3 regions of the Sporosarcina sp. P17b genome follow, and region 1 is predicted to be linked to each of the others. Evidence: riboswitches for the same ligand, from Rfam matches in the RefSeq annotation. Region 1 holds a riboswitch; each other region holds the start of a gene.
What was found. A riboswitch is a leader RNA that binds a small molecule or an ion and turns the genes downstream of it on or off. The one in region 1 is predicted to bind thiamine pyrophosphate.

Region 1 (3,143 bases):
ATGGGGAAAAAGGTGATCAGTACAGTGACTGCAACTTTTCCCCAAATGCTGTAGCCGAACCACAGCACGAAAATCGGTGCAAGCGCAATGACGGGAATCGTCTGTGACGCAATCAAAAGTGGATAAAACGCTTGCTCGATAGGCTTCTTGCTATACATCGCGATCGCAAGTGCCGATCCGATAAGTATCGAAATAATTAGGCCGATTACTATTGTTGCAGCTGTCGGAGGTAAATGGTGGATAAACAGCTCCGATTTTAGTTCCCATAACTTGAGTAGAATCGCAGATGGAGACGGGAATAAGAAGCTTTTATCATAAAGACGCGCTCCGGTTTCCCATATGCCAAGTAAGATCGCGACGAAAAGTATGGAGCTACTATAAGAAGTAATCTTTTTCATAGTGGTGCCTCCGAACGTAGCTCCATGATGAGTTGTTGCTTTAATTCAACCAGTTCTGGGCGTGCCAAGTCTCTCATCGTACGTGGTCGATCAAGAGGAACGGCTACTTCGCGAATTGTCCGCACAGGTTTTTCAGCAAGTACAAAGATACGATCAGATAGAAATAATGCTTCGTCGATATCATGGGTGATGAAGACAATGGTTTTATCGAGCCTCTTCCACTGATCAATTAGCCACTCTTGCATCGTCAAGCGGGTAATGGCGTCGAGCGCACTAAAAGGCTCGTCCAGCAATAAAATATCAGAGCCGGTTAGAATCGTTCGTAAAAAAGAAACACGTTGACGCATACCACCTGATAAGTTGCCAGGGTAAGAGTTTTCTTCACCAGCTAGCCCAAAATCTGCAAGGAGCTGGATCATCTCATCGGAAGTCGTTTTGGCACTTTGGAGTTCCACTGGCAATCGAACATTTTCTAGAATGGTTCGCCAAGGCATGAGTAAATCTTGCTGCGGCATGTAACCGACTTTTCCTAAACGCCTCGTTGCGACTTCACCGTTCAATGAAATTTCTCCACTGTCAGGATTCTCAAGGCCAGTAACTAATCGGAACAACGTACTCTTCCCGTAACCGCTCGGTCCAATGATGCTGACGAATTCGCCTTCATTTACATGCCAATCAACTTGGTCAAAAATAGCCGTCGGTTTTGAAGCTTTGGTTGCTTGATAATGAAAGGATACATCGGTAAATTCTAAAATTTTATTAGGCATATTCTTTTCACATCTCTTTTCTTCAAAAATCCACACAAAAAAACCACTTCTTTTGTGCGAAGCGGTTGCATAGTTCGGCCAAGACCGGTCATATGTCCACTTCCCTCCGCTAGCATTATCTAGAGCAGGTTTAAGGGTTAAGGCAAATAGCCTCTCTCAGCAAAAGCACCCCTAGTGTTTATCCATGTCTTATCGTTTCATATTCTAGTAAAGTAGTCAACTTTAATTCAGTAAATATTTTGAATGTCGATCAAACTATTCTTTTCACCCATTAATAGCAAGCATCTTGCATTTCATTGAAAATCTATGTAGTATAATGACTATCAGACCGAAATGGTATTACGGTCAATTTCGAAGGATGTGTCAAAATGGATCGTAGGGAAGAAATCATGTTGGCGGCTGGAAAATCGTTTACGATGTTTGGTTATAAGGCGACGACAATGGACCAAGTGGCGAAAATAGCGAATGTGGGGAAAGGTACTATTTATACGTTTTTCTCGAATAAAGAAGAATTATTTCATTCGATTGTCTGGAATATGGTGAACGAAATGAAAGAGGCGTCGGAAAGAACGGCTATAGAAGGGGCATCGTTTCAAGAGAATGCCCATGCGCGTATTATGCAGTTATTGAAGTTTCGTGAGACGCATCAGTTATTCATTAAGCTGATTGAAGAGGAAAAAGAGTTACGCACACCAGCTGTCGGGGATGTGTTAACTTCTATAGAGAAGGAAATATTGCAGTTTATTGCTAGTAAGATTGAACGCGGTGTTGCCAAAGGTGAATTGAAGCCATGTAATAGTGAACTGATCGCGTATCTATTATTCAAATCTTATTTGGCGTTAGTAGTGGATTGGTCGAAAACGCATGATGACCAGCTGACTGAGGAGCAAATCACAGATGTGTTGAACTATACGATTTTCTCTAGTCTATTGGTGTGATATGCGAATGTCGGAATACAGAGCGAGGGTTTATACTAGATGAATAAAATATTGTTTATAGTCAAACGAGATCTCCGAAATATATTCAAGAATAAAGCAGCGCTCATCGTCATTGCGGCCATCGCATTTCTACCGTCGCTCTATGCATGGATGAACATCCTGGCTTCGTGGGATCCATATTCCAATACGAAAGGCGTATCAGTAGCGATTGTTAGTGAAGATCAAGGCGCAGAAATTGAGGGTAAGGAATTCAATGTCGGAGATGAAGTAATCGTTTCGCTGACCAAGAATGATGATCTCGGTTGGCAGTTCGTGACGAAAGACGAAGCCTTAAAAGGTGTTAAGCACGGCGATTACTACGCTGCGATTATCATCCCCAAGAATTTCTCGGAAAATTTAAGCAGTATCGTTACAGACGATATTAAACAACCGACATTGGATTATTATATCAATGAAAAGATTAATGCGATTTCTCCAAAAGTAGCAGGCAAGGGCGCATCTGCTATAGTAGAGAATATCGATAGCACGTTCGTTGAAGAAGCGAACAAAGCAGTGATCAAGGTATTCAATAATCTAGGAGTGGAACTGGAAAACAATCGTGTCAATATTGAAAAACTACGCGATTTAGTTTATCAACTAGAATATGATATTCCCGACATTTATTCGAAATTGCAGCTAGTGGATAAAGGGTTAAATTTCGCGGATTCTTCTATTGATCGTGTGGATCTGGTATTGGACGATGTCAATTCGGTGCATGCGAATGCGAAAAAACTGAATGCACGATTGATCAGCAAGTTGCAAGAGAATGAAAAGACCGTGGATAATACATTGCGGGTCATTACATCCAACTTGGAGAGTGCGCAAACCGCATTCCGTAAAGTGCCTGATCTGACAAGTGAATTGTCAGGTAAAGGGGAAGATGTGGATCGTATCGTCGATTCACTGCGTGATAAGCAAGGTAAATTGGAAGATACAAATGCTAGGTTAGATGATATTTATGATTATTTGAAGAAGCAGGATCAGAATTTAAAAGATTCATC
Region 2 (3,143 bases), on a different contig from region 1:
GATAGAAGCAATGTGCTTTTACCAGAGCCATTTTCTCCAACAATCGAAATCCAGTCACCAGCCTGTACGGTCGCCTGTTTGACAGAAATCTTCTCCGCTTGACCGCGATAGCCGTGAAAGTCTTGAATCTGAATTTTTTCTTGAGATGCAACTGCTTGACGGTTTTTCATCATCGATTGAAATGCTTCGGACGTTTTATATTCTTCCCAAACCCCCGGATACCAAATGCCATAGCGCTTCAGTTCTTCTTGATTGTTTGTAAAGATCGTGTCTGGAGGTCCATCCGCTATAATGACTCCTTGATCATTAAATAGCACCACGCGATCGACCCAATCGGCAATCAAATCAATTTTATGCTCGACAATGAGTACGGTTTTATTTGTAGCTGCTGCTTTGATAGCAGACCAAATTTGCTGCGTGCCTTCTGGATCAAGTAAAGCAGAAGGTTCGTCCAGAAATAATACGTCGGGTTCAAGTAATAACACTGTAGCCAATGCTAGTCGTTGTTTCATGCCTTGAGACATTTCATTGATGGGTGTATGAACGTTTTCTAAATTCAAGTCCACGCGTTTCAACACTTCCTCTATAAGAGTGGCCATCTCTTCACGCGGTACTTGAAGGTTTTCCAAAACAAATGCAAGTTCTTCATCGACATAGGTCATGCAAAACTGCGTTTCAGGATCTTGAAAAACGAATCCCCATGAGTCAGGCAGTTGGATGTCTTTTGTTTTCATTGGTAATTCGATGGAATGCGGGATAATTCCGCTCAGTACTTGCAGTAAAGTAGATTTACCACAGCCGCTTGGTCCAAGCATGAGCACTTTTTCACCAGGCTGAACGGAAAAAGAAAGATCTTTAAAAACCAGTGAATTCTCTCCTGGAAACTTCAGTCGTAAATCGGTAACACTGATGTTAGGCATAGTTGAATCATTCCTCCGTGTTTACTGATCGAGCAAAGTATATTCTTTCTTATCAACAGGGCGGATTAAAGATGTCACGCCGGTTGCTTCAATCGCTTTAACAATTAATACAGCAAAAATACCTGTGAAGATGAATGCGCTAATTGCACGTAACCCGTATTTCACTATAAGTGCCCATGTTTCAAGTGCTGCATAGCCGTAAACCAAATCGAGTCCGAAACTCGCGAGGCAAGAAGCAATACCAGCCATTCCAGCGACTACTATCGTGTAGCGCTTGTATCGGAATGCGGCGAATAGTAATTCTGCAGCAAGACCTTGCATGAACCCGTACATCAATACTTCAATCCCATGTCCTGCGAATGCAGACAAGGAAGCGCCTGCAATGCTTGCGATCAATGCGGTACCGGGCTTACGTAATAGTAAAAAGGCGAACGGTCCCACCATGAACCACATGCCGTAAATCAATTGACGTGCAACGGGGAGAATCGGTTTGACGACGGTATATAAATCGTCCCAAAACTTCATCAATACACCAAATACTACCCCGATCATGATCGTGATCAAAATATCGGTAAACTTTAATTTCTTCAAACTCTTCCACTCCTTCTTATTTGTCTATACAAAAAAGCCGTCTGAAGAGCAGACGGCCGAGGAAGGAAAGAGATTCCTGTATAATTCCATCGATTACGCTCTCTACGCTGGCATTACCCAGATCAGATTAACGGTCAGCAGTGGATTCCTCTGCTATCTCAGCCTGATTCACTCAAGCACCCGTACGGACATTTATGTAAGCAATCCTAGTATACAGCACATCAATTTGTCTGGCAACCACTTCAAAAGTTGGATGAAGTGCGAATCCCGAAGTAGGTTAATTTCGTTACAGTGTGTTGAAATCCTGTTATACTAATAGGATACAAATTAATCCTAATTGCATGCCATATACGAATTTAAATAGATTTAAAGGAGTTTTTACATGACGAAACATATAGCGTTCATTGACGTAGAAACTACAGGTATGAGAGCAGAGGCAAGCGATGTAATTGAACTCGGTGTTATGCTTGGCGAATACGATAATAACCGGATTGTTCGGGTAGCAGATGAATATTGTGAGTTTCAAGAGCCGTTCTACTCTATAACGCCAATGATTACAAACCTAACGGGCATCACTGATCAGATGGTAAGAGGGAAGTCGCTCGACATGGACAGAATTCTATCGATACTCGATCGGGCAGATGGCATTGTGGCGCATAATGCTTCATTTGACAGGGGCTTTGTCAGTAGACTATTACCGGAAACTCTTGACATGGACTGGTATTGTTCTGTTAGACAAATTAAATGGAAAAACTATGGCTTTGAGAATGGTAAGCTTCAACAATTACTGAGAGCGCATCGGATTCAAGTACAGAACGCACACAGGGCACTTGATGATGCGAAAAACTTAGCATTGCTACTGAACTCGTCGAATCCGAACCTTGAGGATGATACCTTTATATCCTACCTAATGAATAAAGCACCGATGAAAAAACCATCTAGATCTAGATTTTAATTACAAAGTGAGGGATACCAGGATAGTAATATACCCGGGTATCCTTTTTGTATTGAGAAAGTTTCATTTTCACGACCATATGTATGAAATGTGCATAGTTTTTCCACATGTATCAGCTATACTACCCTTGATGACAATAGATAAAGGGGATATTTAAATGAGTAGAAAAACGCAAGTTGTTATATTCTCATTGTGTGCATTATTGATCAGTGGATGCAGTAGTGATGCGCAATCGAATGAACAGAGTAATGAACATATGATGAACCAGACGAGCAATGAACAGCATTCTATGATGGATGGTTCGACAATGGGTAACGGACATATGAGCCATAATAATGTAGTGAGATTAAAAGATTCGACTGGTGAGAATGAAATAAACATCCCACCCTTATTAACTAGTGAAACGACAGTAGGCACCGAATATACTGTTAAGGCGCAAAAGGGAAGCGTGAACATATTTGATAATGTGACTACAGAAACTTTTGGATATAACGGAGATTTATTAGGGCCCGTTCTACAATTTAGAAAGGGTGAAACTGTAAAAATAAATACGATAAATGAATTAGATGAAGAAACAACATTTCATTGGCATGGTTTAGAAGTGTCTGGCGAAGCAGATGGCGGACCACATAAAACACTCAGTCCAGGTGAAGAAGAGACAATAGAATTTGAAGTCA
Region 3 (3,143 bases), on a different contig from region 1:
CGACCCCTGCGTCAATAATGACGGGTACATTGGACTGCTCAATGATGAATGACAAATTCAACGGATTCAGAATGCCTCTGCCTGAACCGATTGGCGCAGCGCCTGGCATGATAGCGTGAACGCCTAATTCGCATAGTTTTCTTGCAAGTACTACATCGTCTGACGTATAGGGTAGTACAATGAAACCTTCCTCTAACAGCATTTCAGACGCACGTAATGTTTCCACTGGATCAGGAAGTAATGAACGGCTACAGCCGATGATTTCCACCTTTACCATGTCGCAAAGTCCCGAAGCTTTGGCGAGACGTGCGATATGTACGGCTTCTTCCGCTGTGCTGGCGCCTGCGGTATTCGGAAGCAATGTATAGCGCGTTAAATCAAGTTGTTCGAGAAAATTGGGTTGCGATGCTTCAAAAATATCCATGCGTCGTACTGCGAACGTCAGGATCTCTGCTTCTGATACCGCCACTGCTTGCTTTTGAATATCAAATGAAGGATATTTCCCCGTGCCTAGTAATAAACGTGAAGAGAATTCTTTATCTGCAATTTTTAACATGTTCATCCGCCTCCTACAAAATGTATGATTTCAATTTGGTCTCGGTCCATGATCGGTGCGTCGTAGTGATCTTTCTGCAAAATTTCCTTGTTTTTCTCCACGATCAAAATACGATCGCCAAGTCCTAAGTGCTCAAGTAACTGCTGGATCGTCCCTACTTCAGGAATGACGGGATACGATTTGCCGTTTAGATCAATCATTTTCTCCATGAGATACCTCTCCTTTTCTATAACTCTGCAAAGTTTTCAGTGAACGCATAGGGGATAATACGGCGACGCCTGCCACGTGGTTTTGCTGTAAATTAGGTAAGTGATGCGGCTCAATTCCACCAATTGCATACACAGGAATCGAACTACACTGTGCAATAGAAAATAATTCTTCCGTTCCACGCGCTGGCAGCCCAGGTTTCGATGGCGTATCGAAGACATGCCCGTACAATAGCCAATCTGCACCCTTATTCATAGCTAGCTTTGCCTCTTCCAATGAATGAATCGAGCAACCGAAAGAGAGCTCGGGGAATTCTTGATGTGCATCCTGTAACGACATACCATAGCCAGTCAGTTGCACTTTTTTGAGCTTCAGTCTTCTAGCCAAGTGAGGTCTGGCATGAAGAGTAAGCTTGTCGAGTGGGAATTCAGTACTTGCCAGACGCGTAACTAGATCTACTAGCTGTTCATCTGACTTGGACTTTTCCCGCAAAATGATGGCATCAAGAAACGGTGCTGTGCGCAACAAATGTAGTGTCAGTTCATCCACCGAAAGACGGTCGTCAGTCACGCCCAATAATTTCATTCATTCCCCTCCAATAGAAAAAACCACTTCCCGAATCGGAAAGTGGTAGAAATGTCGACAGAAATACATACGGAACGACTCGCCACTTCCCTCCGCAGGTGCTAACCTGTTCAGGTAATAAGGGTTTCAGAGCCACACTCTTTTCTCAGTCCTTGTAAAGGATTCCCCTAATGGTCAAAATATTTGATTTTCAGAACTAGCCTATCACGTGTACGGTAGAATGAAAAGCGTTTCTTTTATAAAAGCAATAAAGCATCCAAATCTAGAATTTCTACTGCTTTCATACTGGGCTGGCGAATCCAGCCAGACTCTTCGAAAGCGCTTAATTTTCGACTGATTGTTTCAGGTGTCGTCCCTAGGTGAGAGGCTAGGTCTTTGCGACTCATTGGTAATTCGACTATCAATTGTCTTTGTTCTTCTGATAAGTCAACTAGGTAAAGGGCGATACGCGTTTCTGCTGATTCCATACCGATTCGTGCCGCCCGTTGTTCCGTTCGGGCGAGGCGGGAGGAGAATTCCTCCAACATCTTCAATGAAATTGCGGGGTGCTCTTGTAGAAGTTGCTGCATTTGGTCCCGTTGAATAACACATAGTTCTACGGGTTCAAGTGTTTCTGCATAGGCGTCATGAGGTTTAGCATCAAATAACGATAGCTCGCCTGTGAAATCTCCGGGTTGTAGTATTCGTACGATTTGCTCTTTGCCGTTTTCTGATAGGCGATATATTTTGATCCGTCCTTTGTGCAATATATACAAGCCTTCGGAGCGGTCGCCTTCATTGTAAATAATTTGTCCACGCGGGTAGGGGGTGCTTCGCGCAAGTTCTACAATGTGCTTCATCTGATCTTTTTCCAAGTGATTGAACAGTGGAACAAGTGATACACACATTCGATGATCGGTCGTGTCATTGTGGGGCTGCTGACTCATTCACTTTCACCTCGCTTACATTTCGTTTGGACGCTTTGTCACTAGTATAGCGTATTAATCGAATGGCGTTCAATATGACAAGAAGCACACTTGCTTCGTGGATAAGCATGCCGGATGCTAGGAAGACTTTGCCTAGCAGTACACCGATTAGCAATAAAACTACTGTGCCAACTGCGAAAAATGTGTTTTGCTTCATATTGTTCACAGTCGCTTTCGATAATGCATAGGCGTGGGCGAATTGATCTAGTCGATCCGCCATCAAGACGATATCCGCTGTTTCCATGGAGATGTCTGTTCCGCCTTTACCCATTGCCAGTCCGATATCTGCAGTGGCGATTGCCGGCGCATCATTGATTCCGTCACCTGCCATCGCTACTCGATGTCCTTGCGCTTTCAACTTTTGGACAGCGGCTACTTTGTCTTCAGGTAACAGCTCTGCATAGACGCTGTCGAGACCAAGTTGTTCGCCAACGAGTCGGGCAGTGTGTACATTGTCGCCCGTTAGCATAATCATTTGTTTAATACCATTTCTTCGTAGTTTAGCTAGGGCAGCCGCGGCTTCTGGACGGATTTGATCCGCTATGGAAATAATACCTGCGATTTCTCCACCAATACTGATGAACACGGCTGTGTTACCTGCCTTTTCTCGCTTGGATGCATACTCTTCTATAGTTGGAGAGATAGCTATACCTTGTGAGATCATCAGCTTCCGGTTACCCGCCGCCAGTTGCTGGCCATCTACTTCAGCAAGAAGTCCGTTACCTTTAATAACTTGTGCGTCTTGTGCTTGGTGTTTTAAATGAATCAAGCGTTTTTTTGCTTCACGAACGATCGTTTGACCGAGATGGTGTTCAGACATCAGTTCAGCT

Region 2: it holds a riboswitch for thiamine pyrophosphate, as region 1 does, so the genes downstream of both, CSV76_RS10070 (ECF transporter S component) here and CSV76_RS07065 (ABC transporter ATP-binding protein) in region 1, are expected to answer to the same signal.
Region 3: it holds a riboswitch for thiamine pyrophosphate, as region 1 does, so the genes downstream of both, CSV76_RS09250 (thiamine phosphate synthase) here and CSV76_RS07065 (ABC transporter ATP-binding protein) in region 1, are expected to answer to the same signal.

Annotation. Positions count from the first base shown of each region.
Region 1 covers NZ_PDYP01000004.1:273,791-276,933, forward strand. The annotation lists gene CSV76_RS07060 (ABC transporter permease) at 1-398, opposite strand, end outside; gene CSV76_RS07065 (ABC transporter ATP-binding protein) at 395-1,165, opposite strand; TPP riboswitch at 1,250-1,348, opposite strand; gene CSV76_RS07070 (TetR/AcrR family transcriptional regulator) at 1,534-2,103, shown strand; gene CSV76_RS07075 (YhgE/Pip family protein) at 2,143-3,143, shown strand, end outside.
Region 2 covers NZ_PDYP01000007.1:63,005-66,147, forward strand. The annotation lists gene CSV76_RS10065 (ABC transporter ATP-binding protein) at 1-920, opposite strand, end outside; gene CSV76_RS10070 (ECF transporter S component) at 942-1,511, opposite strand; TPP riboswitch at 1,594-1,705, opposite strand; gene CSV76_RS10075 (exonuclease domain-containing protein) at 1,894-2,466, shown strand; gene CSV76_RS10080 (multicopper oxidase family protein) at 2,624-3,143, shown strand, end outside.
Region 3 covers NZ_PDYP01000006.1:99,022-102,164, forward strand. The annotation lists gene CSV76_RS09240 (thiazole synthase) at 1-562, opposite strand, end outside; gene thiS (sulfur carrier protein ThiS) at 559-765, opposite strand; gene CSV76_RS09250 (thiamine phosphate synthase) at 749-1,348, opposite strand; TPP riboswitch at 1,419-1,527, opposite strand; gene CSV76_RS09255 (Crp/Fnr family transcriptional regulator) at 1,585-2,274, opposite strand; gene CSV76_RS09260 (heavy metal translocating P-type ATPase) at 2,252-3,143, opposite strand, start outside.